3 regions of the Microbacterium sp. NPDC060117 genome follow, and region 2 is predicted to be linked to each of the others. Evidence: riboswitches for the same ligand, from Rfam matches in the RefSeq annotation. Region 2 holds a riboswitch; each other region holds the start of a gene.

Region 1 (3,267 bases), on a different contig from region 2:
CAGCTGCGCGGTCAGCACCGCGTCGCGCGCGGTGTAGCACCCGGCCGTGTTCGGCAGCACGCGCACGCCGAGCCGCTCGAGCAGAGCGAACACGGAGTCGCGCCCGTCCGGGGAGAACCGGCGGATCGCGACGGTGGTGATCTCGGTGGCGGAGGCCAGCAGCGCCTGCTCCAGCAGCGCGAGGCTGGTCGCCCCGCCCGTCCCCATGATGAGGCGGGAGGAGAACCGCTCCCCCGCGACGAGGAACGGATCCGCCTCCGCGGAGACGTCGGGATGCCCGGGAGTCGTGTCGATCACGGTCATGACGCTCAGCCGCCCTGCACCGCGGTTACGACCTCGATCTCGTCGCCGTCGGCGAGAGTGCGCAGGGCCCAGCCGCCGCGAGGCACGACGGAGCCGGCGATCGCCGCAGCGACGCCGAGGCGCCCGCCGTCGACCCGGGTTCCGTCGGTGCGGAGTTCGCGCCCGGTGAGCTGCGCCACCAGATCGAGCAGGGACGACCCGGCCGCGACGTCATGGCGGGCGCCGTTCAGCCGGATCGTGGGGGCGGTGGGGGTGTCGGTCATCATCGGCCTTTCTTCAGGGGACAGGGGGTGCGGGGGCGCCGGGAAGCGGGATCCGGGATCCGGGGTGCGAGGCGAGGAAGCGCGCGAGGCAGCGAGCGGCGGGCGGCCCGGCGGACCGGGCGTTCAGGCGACGCTGAGAGCCGGGGCGCCGGTGGCGCACGCAGCGCCGGTGCCGGTACCGGTGGCGGTGCCTTCGGCGGTGGCGTCGCCGGTGCCGTCGAAGCGGAACGGGTCCATCGCGGCCGAGACGGCGGGGGCGACGCCCCGCCCCTCGATGAGGTCCGCGCCGAGCTCGGCGGCCAGCGGCGTCAGCAGCACACCGTGCCGGTCGAACCCGGTGGCGACCACCAGTCCTGGCGCGACGCGGCCGAGCAGCGGCACGGCGTCGGGGCTGCCGGGGCGAGCACGGGCGAGCACCTCCGCGATCTCGCATTCCGCGACGCCGGGCAGGATCCGCTCCGCGTCGCGCAGCAGGGCGAGGACGCCTCCGGCCTGCACGCCCTCCACGCCGCCCTCGCGCACGGTGGCGCCGAGCACGAGCTCTCCGTCCTCCCGCGGCACGAGGTACACGGCGGAGCCGCGCACCAGTCCGCGGACGGTGTGCGTGAGCAGCGGCCGGATCCCGTCCGGCACGCGCAGGCGCAGGATGTCGCCCCACACCGGGCGCAGCGGCAGCGGCGGCACTCCGTCGATGCGCGTCGCGCCCAGACCCGCGGCCACGAGCACCTCGTCCGCGTCCGCGCGTTCGCCGGAGGCCGTCCGAACCCCGGTCGCACGTTCGGATCCCGCCTCCCGTTCGACGGCGGCCACCGCCTCCAGACGCACCCGGGATCCGAGCTCGGCGAGCAGCGCGGCAGCGACCCGGCGCGGGTCGACCTGATGATCGTCGGGGACGAGCAGCCCGCCGGAGACGGCGGGAGCGAGCGCTGGCTCGAGCTCCCTGGCCTGCGACCCCGTGATCCGCCGCACCGCGGCGCCTCGCCGTGCGGCGAGCTCGGCGAGGGTCTCCCGATCGGCGGCGTCGACTCCGAGCGCCAGGGTGGCGGTGCGGCGGTGGCCCGTGCGGAGGCCCGTGCGCCCCTCGAGGGCGGCGATGAAGGCGGGGTAGCGCCCCGCCGCGTCCGCCAGCAGCGGATGCAGGACGTCCTGCCCCCAGGCGAACTCCGTGGTCGGTGCGAGCATGCCGGCGGCGGCGCGGCTCGCCCCCGCAACCGGGTCGGGATCGAACACGGTCACCTCGTGCCCGCGCCGAAGCAGTTCGGAGGCGCTGGCGAGACCGATGATCCCGGCGCCGACGACGATGATGCGCATGACTGTGCCCTTTCCTACGACGGTATGACCCGTATCAGGTTCGGCGGTCGGCACGTGGCCCTCTCAGCCCCTCTGGGCTCCCGCGGACCCCTCCACCCTAGAGGGTCGCGCCGACAGCGGTGCACCGATGACGGCTCCTGGCCGCGCGACTGGCGCATTCATAGGCCTGCGCGGCAGGATGAGGGCATGACCTTCCCCGCCCTCGCGCCCCTCGCCGACCGCGCGGCGCTCTTCGCCGCCCTCCGCCAGGACCAGCTGGTCACCGCGACTGCCGCCCTGGGCGAGCACCGCTGGGACGTCGACCTCGCGGCGGGCACCCTCACCTTCACGTCCGAGACCGATCCGAGCCGCCAGCTCGTCGCGCGCGCATCGCTCGTCGCCACGATCGCCCCGGGGCCCCGTTCGCTGATGTGGGCCTGGGCGCACCCGCAGGGGGGATCCGATCCGTCCGTCGCCGGCCTCCGCGACTACGGCACGACGTACTCGATCGACGCGCTGTCGAACGCGGAGCTGCCGTTCCCGACCGAGGCCGACGCGGACCTGGACGAGTGGATCGCGGGCGCCGCGCATCAGGTCGGCGCGATCGCCGAGGAGATCACCGGACGCTCGCCGTACTACTCCGCCCCGGTCGGCAGCGGCACGCGGGCCGTGTTCCTGCTGGATGCGCCGCTCGCTCCGCTCACGGTCGCCGATGCCGTCATCGCCCTGCCGCGGATCCTGTCCGAACTGACGCTCTCCGACGCGCGCTCCTCCGTGTGGGATCTGGCACGGCTCGCCGGCTGGAGCATGCAGTGGGCCGACGAGGCCTACTCCGCAGCGGTCGTCAGCGACGCGAGCGGCAGCGCCACGTTCCGCTTCGACGAGTACGCGCGCATCGCCGGCATCGAGTCGCAGCTCGGGCAGGTCCCTCAGGCCTGATCCGGGCGATCCGAAGCGACCGCCGATGCGCTCGGTTCCGCGCGCCGCGGTCGCGCTGGCCCTCGCCGTCGCCGCGCTGCTGCTGTCCGCGGGTCCCGCCTGGGGGCATGTCACCACGGTCGCCTATGCCGATCTGACCTCGGCAGGCACGAACGATGTGCGCGTCGAGTTCGACCTCCAGTACGAACTGCTGAGCGCCTCCGCCGCCAAGACGCAGAACGACCCCGCGCTCTTCGCCGACGCCATCGAGCACCCCCAGTCGGGCGGCGAGAACCGGGTGCTCGCCGGCCACGCCGCGGCGATCCTCGCCTACACCACGAAACGATTCACCGTCACGGTCGAGGGCGGCTCGGCCTGTGCGCCGCACCCCGACGGCGCCGCGGTCTTCCACGCGAGGGACGCGACCGACTACGCGCGCTTCGCGGTCCGATACGCGTGCAGTGCCGGGCACGGCGGGGCCTTCGTCGTGCGG
Region 2 (3,267 bases):
CGACGGACATATCGAGCGCTTTGCGCTCTTCGAAACCCGTGCTCACGCTGCCACCGCCGCCGTCAGTCCGATTCGTTGCCCGCCGAGGTGGCGGATCACGTCGTCGTCGTGAGTGACTGCGATCACGGTCGTACCGCGCGCGATCTCCTCCTGCAGCAGGCTCACGATCCCGATCCAGCCGCGACGGTCCTGTCCGAACGTCGGCTCGTCGAGCACCACGACCGCGGGCGCCGCGGCGAGCACCGTCGCGACCGAGAGCCGGCGCTTCTGCCCGCCGGACAGGGTGAACGGGTTCGCCGCCGCCAGCGCGGTGAGTCCGAGTCGCTCCAGCAGAGCGTCGACGACGGCATCGATCCGGTCCTTGTCCCAGCCGAGTGCACGCGGCCCGACCGCGAGCTCCTCGCGCACGGTCTGTGCGAGGAACTGGTGCTCGGGATCCTGGAACACCATCCCGATGCGGGTCAGCAGCTCGCGAGACGTCCAGCGCGACGGGTCCAGTCCGCGCCGCCCGCGCAGTCGTTCGGCGGCCTCGACGGCGCCCTCGAGCGGATCCAGGAGCCCGGCGAGCGTGAGCGCGAGCGTGGATTTGCCCGCCCCGTTGGGACCGACGATCACGGTCGCCGCACCGTCGGGAACCACGAGGTCGAGCCCGTGCTGCACGGCTCGACGACGATCTCGGGTGACCGCCAGATCGCGCGTCGTGAGGATCGCGCCCTCCGGATCCGCGGCAGACAGCACCGGCAGCTCCGGCAGGCGCACCGGGTGACCCGGCACCCACACACCGGCATCGGCCAGGGCGTCGCCGTGCGTGCCGAACACCTCGGCCGGGGCGCCGTCGGCCAGGAGCCCGCCGTCCGCCCCGACGACGATGACGCGCGTCATCATGTCCGCCCACACCGCGGTGCGGTGCTCGATGACCACCAGCGTCGCGCCGGTCGCCTCCACCACCCGCTCCACGCTCGCGCGGATCTCGCGCACCCCGTCCGGGTCGAGGTTGGCGGTCGGCTCGTCCAGCAGCAGCAGCCCCGGACGCATGGCGAGCGCTCCGGCGAGCGCCAGCCGCTGCTTCTGCCCGCCCGAGAGCGCCGCCGTCGGCCGATCCCGGGGCACGTCCAGACCCACCGCGTCGAGGGCCTCGCTGACGCGCGCGGGGATCTCCTCCGCGGGGACGCCGAGGTTCTCGCATCCGAAGGCGACATCGTCGCCGACCCTGCTCAGCACGACACCGGCGTCGGGATCCTGCAGCACCAGCCCGATCCTGCCGCGCTGACTCTCCGGATCCGCGCCGTCGACCTGAAGGGATCCGCTGCGCTCCCCCTCCTCGGCATCGCCGAGCAGGCCGGCCATGCCTGTCAGGAGCGTCGACTTGCCCGCACCGGAGGCGCCGAGCAGGAGCACCCGCTCCCCCGGCTCGATCGTGAACGTCACGTCGCGGACAGCGGGCAGGCGGCGACCGGCGTAACGCCAGCCCCACCCGTCCGCGACGACGCGAGCAGCACTCGCGGTCATGTCAGACCTCGCGGCGGAGCTCGCGTCCGGCGGCGAAACGGCTCAGCGCACCGGTCGCGGCGAGCGCGCGCACCAGCAGCCAGCCGAGGACGCCGGCCAGCAGCGCACCCGACACGACCAGGGTGCCGAGGTAGATCGCATTGAACTCGACCGACTTCAGGATGTTCGGCGAGCTGCCGTAGAACAGCTCGAACAGCCAGGCGCCCGCGGCGGCGGCGACGCCCGCGAGGGCGGCGACCGGCAGCGAGAACCGGCGGTAGAGGAAGATCGCGAAGATCAGCTCGGCGCCGAGCCCCTGCGCGATGCCCTCGAGCACCGTGGACACGCCCCAGATGTTGCCGATCAGCATCGAGACGATCGCCGCCACGACCTCGACGACGAGGGCGGCTCCGGGCTTGCGGATCACGAGCCCGCCGACCACGCCGCCGAGCAGCCAGATCCCGACGGCGACGCCACCGAGGCCCGGCGTGAGGCCGTCGGCCGCCGTGAACCAGGCGTAGCCGATCGTGTTCCAGACCCAGAAGACCAGGCCGATCGCGACGCCGAGCACGGCGGCCACGACGATGTCGACGACGCGCCAGTTCAGGCGGCGTGCGACGGCCCCGCTGTTCACGTTCTGTGCGGTTGCAGATGCATGCATGAGAAATGCTCCTCCCTGCGCCGGCATGATCCGGATCAGGTTCGACGGTCGAAGCGCGATTCGCTCCCTCTCAGCCCGGCTCGCCGGACTCCCGTGGTGATTCCGCCCATCTTAGCCCCGCGGACGAGCGCGGGCGACCGTCCAGTCGTGATGTGACGAGGCAGTCGACCGGTCGTCCGACCGCGGACGCCCTCGGCCCATCCGCCGCTCGCCGGGCGCGACCTGTGGCCTCCCGTGATCCGAAACGCTGGGCGCGCGGTGAGCGAGGCGACTCCGCGCTCGCACGCCGATCCCGCGAGTTGACAGGGGCGCCCGATACGGTAGGGGGGTGAACAATGACGACGGTCCGGGGGCCGCCCAGGTCGATCCGGAGATCGTCGACGCCGAGGCACCCGACGCCGAGCGTCCCGGCTCGGAGACCGACGGGTCGGCCGTCGAGCCGGCAGGGCTGTTCTCGACGTCCCCGGACGGACGCGGATCCGCGGCGTTGTTCCCCACCCAGGACTCCCCCGCCGCCCGCCCGCTCTTCCCCGCGCCGGGCGCACCCGTCTCCCCGCCGCTGTTCGAAGGAACGGGGACGGCCGTCGACGCCGCGTCTACCGCCGCCGAGAAGGATCCGGCCGCCGAGGCCGCACGGCCCAGCCTCTCGAAGGATCCGATCGCCGAGCCGATTCCCGTCGCCAAGGACGGAGACCCGGCGCCCGTCGTCCCGGCTGCGACGCCCGCGACGGAGCCGACCGCGTCGACCGCGTCGCCCTCCGACTCGGTCGCCACCCGCGCCACCCGGACTGCCACTGCCTCCTCGGCGCGGACTGCCGAGCCGTTCCCGGGCACCGCCGCCGACGCAACTCCCGCCACCGCGCGGCCACTGCCCTCGGCGTCGCTCGTCCGCGGTCCCGATCGCACACCGACCGCCGCTCTCGCCTGGGTCGATGTGGCTCGCGTGGGCACCGGTGCGGCAACGGCCGCCGCCGCGCCGCCCCGGGCGCTGCTCGACGACGCGCCTCACCGCAGCCTCGCCCGGCCCGGCGTTCTGGTGCCGCTCGCCGGTGTGCTCGCCGTGATCGTGGCCTATGGCGCCACGACGGCGCTCTGGCCGCTCAACGCCGTGAAGCCCG
Region 3 (3,267 bases), on a different contig from region 2:
AGGAGGTGACGGGCGCGCTCGAGACCATCGGCGCCGAGGTCACCGCGGACGACTCCGGCTGGAACGTCATCCCGCCGAGCTGGCGTCCCGACCTCACCGACAAGTGGTCGCTGGCCGAGGAGGTGGCGCGCATCCACGGACTGGACCGCATCCCGTCCGTGCTGCCGACACCGCCGTCCGGTCGCGGACTGACCGACCTGCAGCAGGGCCGGCGTCGCGTCGCGAACGCCCTGGCCGCTGCAGGGCTCGTGGAGACTCCGGCGTTCCCGTTCACCACGCAGGAGCAGAACGACCTGCACGGCTCGGCCACCGGGGAGAGCATTCCCGGGGTGCGCCTCGCGAACCCGCTCGACGGGCAGTCGCCGTTCCTGCGCCGCTCCTTGCTCCCTGGGCTGCTGCAGATCGCGCACCGCAACATCGCACGGGGCCTCGTGGATCTGGCGATCTTCGAGACCGGCGTGGTGTTCCTGCCCGCGCCGGGCGTCGTCTACGGCACCGACGAGGTGCCGCCGCTCGGCGTCAGGCCGTCGGATGAGACGCTCGCGGCCCTCGACGCCTCGATCCCGCCGCAGGCCCGCCTCGTCGCAGCGCTGTTCACCGGCCACGTCACCCCGCGCCAGCCCGGGCGTGCGGCCGAGGAGTACGGTCTCAGCGAGGCGCTCGACGCCGTGCGCGTGATCGCGGATGCGGCCGGCGTCGAGATCGACGTCGTGCAGTCCAGCCGCGCGGCTCTGCATCCGGGGCGCGCCGGCGTGCTGCAGGTGCGCGGCACCGAGGTCGGCTATGTCGGAGAACTGCACCCGCAGGTGTCGGCCGCCGCCGACCTGCCCGGACGTGCGGTGGTGCTCGAGCTCGACCTCGACGGCGTGCTGGCGCTGGCGGGGGAGCGCGTGGTCGCGGCATCGCTGTCGACCTACCCCGCCGCGACGCAGGACGTTTCGCTGGTGCTCGACGCCGGGGTCCCGGCGGCCGAGGTGAGCGCCGCCCTCTCCGAGGGTGCGGGCGCGCTCCTGGAGTCGGTCCGCCTCGTCGACGACTACCGCGGTGAGGGTGTTCCCGCAGGATCCAAGAGCCTGAGCTTCGCGCTGCGGTTCCGGGCCGACGACCGCACCCTGACGGCCGCCGAGGCGACCGAGGCGAAGCTCGCGGGCGTCGCCGTGGCGACCGAGCGGTTCGGAGCCCAGATCCGCGACTGAGACGTGATACGAACGCACGACGAAGAACGCCTGTACGACCGGATCCGCGGATCCGGCGTGCAGGCGTTCCCTCGTCGTGCGGGCATCACGCGACGGGCGTGACCTGCGCGGCGAGGCCGAACGGTTCCTGGCTAGACTGACCGGCAGTGACACGGGGTGCCGCATCCGCGGCTGAGATCACACCCGTCGAACCTGATCTAGGTCGTACTAGCGAAGGGATGTCGCGATGAACGCGCGTCTGGAATTGTCGTCCGAGTCCGTGGTGGAAGCCGCCGCGGGCCTTCTCACGCAGCTGCGGGCGGAGCCCCCGCTCGTGCACTGCATCACGAACGCGGTGGTGACCGGGTTCACTGCCAACGTGCTGCTCGCACTCGGCGCGGCTCCCGCCATGGTGGACATCACGGGCGAGGCCGGCATGTTCGCCGCGATCTCGTCCGGACTGCTGGTGAACCTCGGCACACCCACGCCCGAACAGCGCTCCGCGAGCCTCGAGGCTGTCGGCGGCGCCCGGACGGCGGGGACGCCCTGGGTGCTGGATCCGGTCGCGATCGGAGCACTGCCGGTGCGCACCGCGCTGGCGCAGGACCTCCTGGCGCTGCGACCCACGCTCATCCGCGGCAACGCGTCGGAGATCCTCGCACTCGCCGGGCGCAGTCAGGGCGGACGGGGTGTGGACGCCCTGGACGGCACCGAGGCCGCGGCGGACGCCGCGCGCGAGCTGGCCCGGAGCACCGGGGGAGCGGTGGCCGTCTCGGGCCCCGTCGATCTCCTCGTCGACGCCGAGCACGAGATCAGGATCGCGAACGGCGATGCCCTGCTCACCCGCGTCACCGGGGGCGGCTGCGCGCTCGGCGCGGCGATGGCCGCCTTCCTCGGGACGGCGCGCAGGACGGGCGACAGCCCCCTCGTCGCCGCCTCCGCGGCCACCCTGGTGTACACGCTCGCCGCCGAGGACGCCGCCTCGCGGTCCGCCGGACCGGGATCCTTCGCCGTCGCCCTGCTCGACGCTCTCGCCGCGATCCGCCCCGAGGCGCTGCCGGCAGGCGCCCGCGTCGACGCCGCGGTGAACGAGACGTCGGGGGTTGCGGCATGACGCTCGTCGACGTCGCCACCGCCCGGGTTCAGGCCGGAGCGCGGGAGACGACCACCCGGCGGAGGCTGACATCCGACGACCTCGCGCTCTACCTCGTCACGGACCCGGTGCTGAGCGGAGCGCGCGGGGTGCCCGCCGTGGTCGACGCGGCCGTGGCCGGGGGCGTGCGGATCGTGCAGCTGCGGGACAAGGACGCCGATGACGCCTCGATCGTGGCGCAGCTCGTCGAGCTCTCCGAGGTCATCGCAGGGCGAGCGCTGCTCGTCGTCGACGATCGTCTCGACGCCGTCGTGGAGGCGCGACGCCGCGGAGCGCGCGTGGACGGCATCCACATCGGCCAGTCGGACGTGTCGCCGAGCGTTGCCCGTTCGTTGCTGGGTCCCGACGCGATCGTCGGACTCACGGCGAACCGGCCGGAGCACCTCGACGCCGCGCTGGCGCTGCCGGCCGGCACCGTCGACTACCTCGGCGTGGGCGTGATCCATCCCACGGCGACCAAGCGCAACCACCCGCCTGAGCTCGGCGTGGGCGGATTCGCCGCGTTCGCCGCGGCGAGCCCGCTTCCGTGCGTTGCGATCGGCGGCATCAGCCGAGAGGATGTGGCGGACCTGCGTGCCGCGGGCGCCGCCGGCGTCGCGGTCGTGTCCGCGCTGTGCGCGGCGCCGGATCCTCGCGTCGCCGCGCGCAAGCTGCTGCGGGCCTGGGGCGCGGGCGGCGTGCCGCGCGTGCTCTCGATCGCCGGCAGCGACCCCTCCGGTGGTGCCGGGATCCAGGCGGACCTCAAGGCGATCGCCGCCAACGGCGGATACGGCATGGCCGCGATCACGGCGCTGACCGCGCAGAACACCCGGGGCGTCCGCGGCGTGCACGTCCCTCCTGCGGCGTTCCTGCGCGCCCAGCTCGACGCGATCGGCGACGACGTGCGCGTCGACGCGGTGAAGATCGGAATGCTCGCCGACTCGGCGGTGATCTCCGAGG

The links. Region 2 has a riboswitch for thiamine pyrophosphate ahead of ACFWCK_RS13075 (ECF transporter S component). Riboswitches for the same ligand answer to the same signal wherever they lie in the genome.
Region 1: linked by a shared signal. The riboswitch ahead of thiO (glycine oxidase ThiO) and the one ahead of ACFWCK_RS13075 (ECF transporter S component) in region 2 are both predicted to bind thiamine pyrophosphate.
Region 3: linked by a shared signal. The riboswitch ahead of thiM (hydroxyethylthiazole kinase) and the one ahead of ACFWCK_RS13075 (ECF transporter S component) in region 2 are both predicted to bind thiamine pyrophosphate.

Annotation. Positions count from the first base shown of each region.
Region 1 covers NZ_JBHWXR010000001.1:344,714-347,980, forward strand. Annotated here, with positions in the region: gene ACFWCK_RS01515 (thiazole synthase) at 1-303, opposite strand, end outside; gene thiS (sulfur carrier protein ThiS) at 309-566, opposite strand; gene thiO (glycine oxidase ThiO) at 690-1,877, opposite strand; TPP riboswitch at 1,872-1,971, opposite strand; gene ACFWCK_RS01530 (DUF6882 domain-containing protein) at 2,064-2,795, shown strand; gene ACFWCK_RS01535 (HupE/UreJ family protein) at 2,821-3,267, shown strand, end outside.
Region 2 covers NZ_JBHWXR010000003.1:280,876-284,142, forward strand. Annotated here, with positions in the region: gene ACFWCK_RS13070 (ABC transporter ATP-binding protein) at 43-1,509, opposite strand; gene ACFWCK_RS13075 (ECF transporter S component) at 1,511-2,149, opposite strand; TPP riboswitch at 2,145-2,254, opposite strand; gene ACFWCK_RS13080 (D-alanyl-D-alanine carboxypeptidase) at 2,478-3,267, shown strand, end outside.
Region 3 covers NZ_JBHWXR010000004.1:777,913-781,179, forward strand. Annotated here, with positions in the region: gene pheT (phenylalanine--tRNA ligase subunit beta) at 1-1,196, shown strand, start outside; TPP riboswitch at 1,339-1,432, shown strand; gene thiM (hydroxyethylthiazole kinase) at 1,423-2,289, shown strand; gene ACFWCK_RS19300 (bifunctional hydroxymethylpyrimidine kinase/phosphomethylpyrimidine kinase) at 2,286-3,267, shown strand, end outside.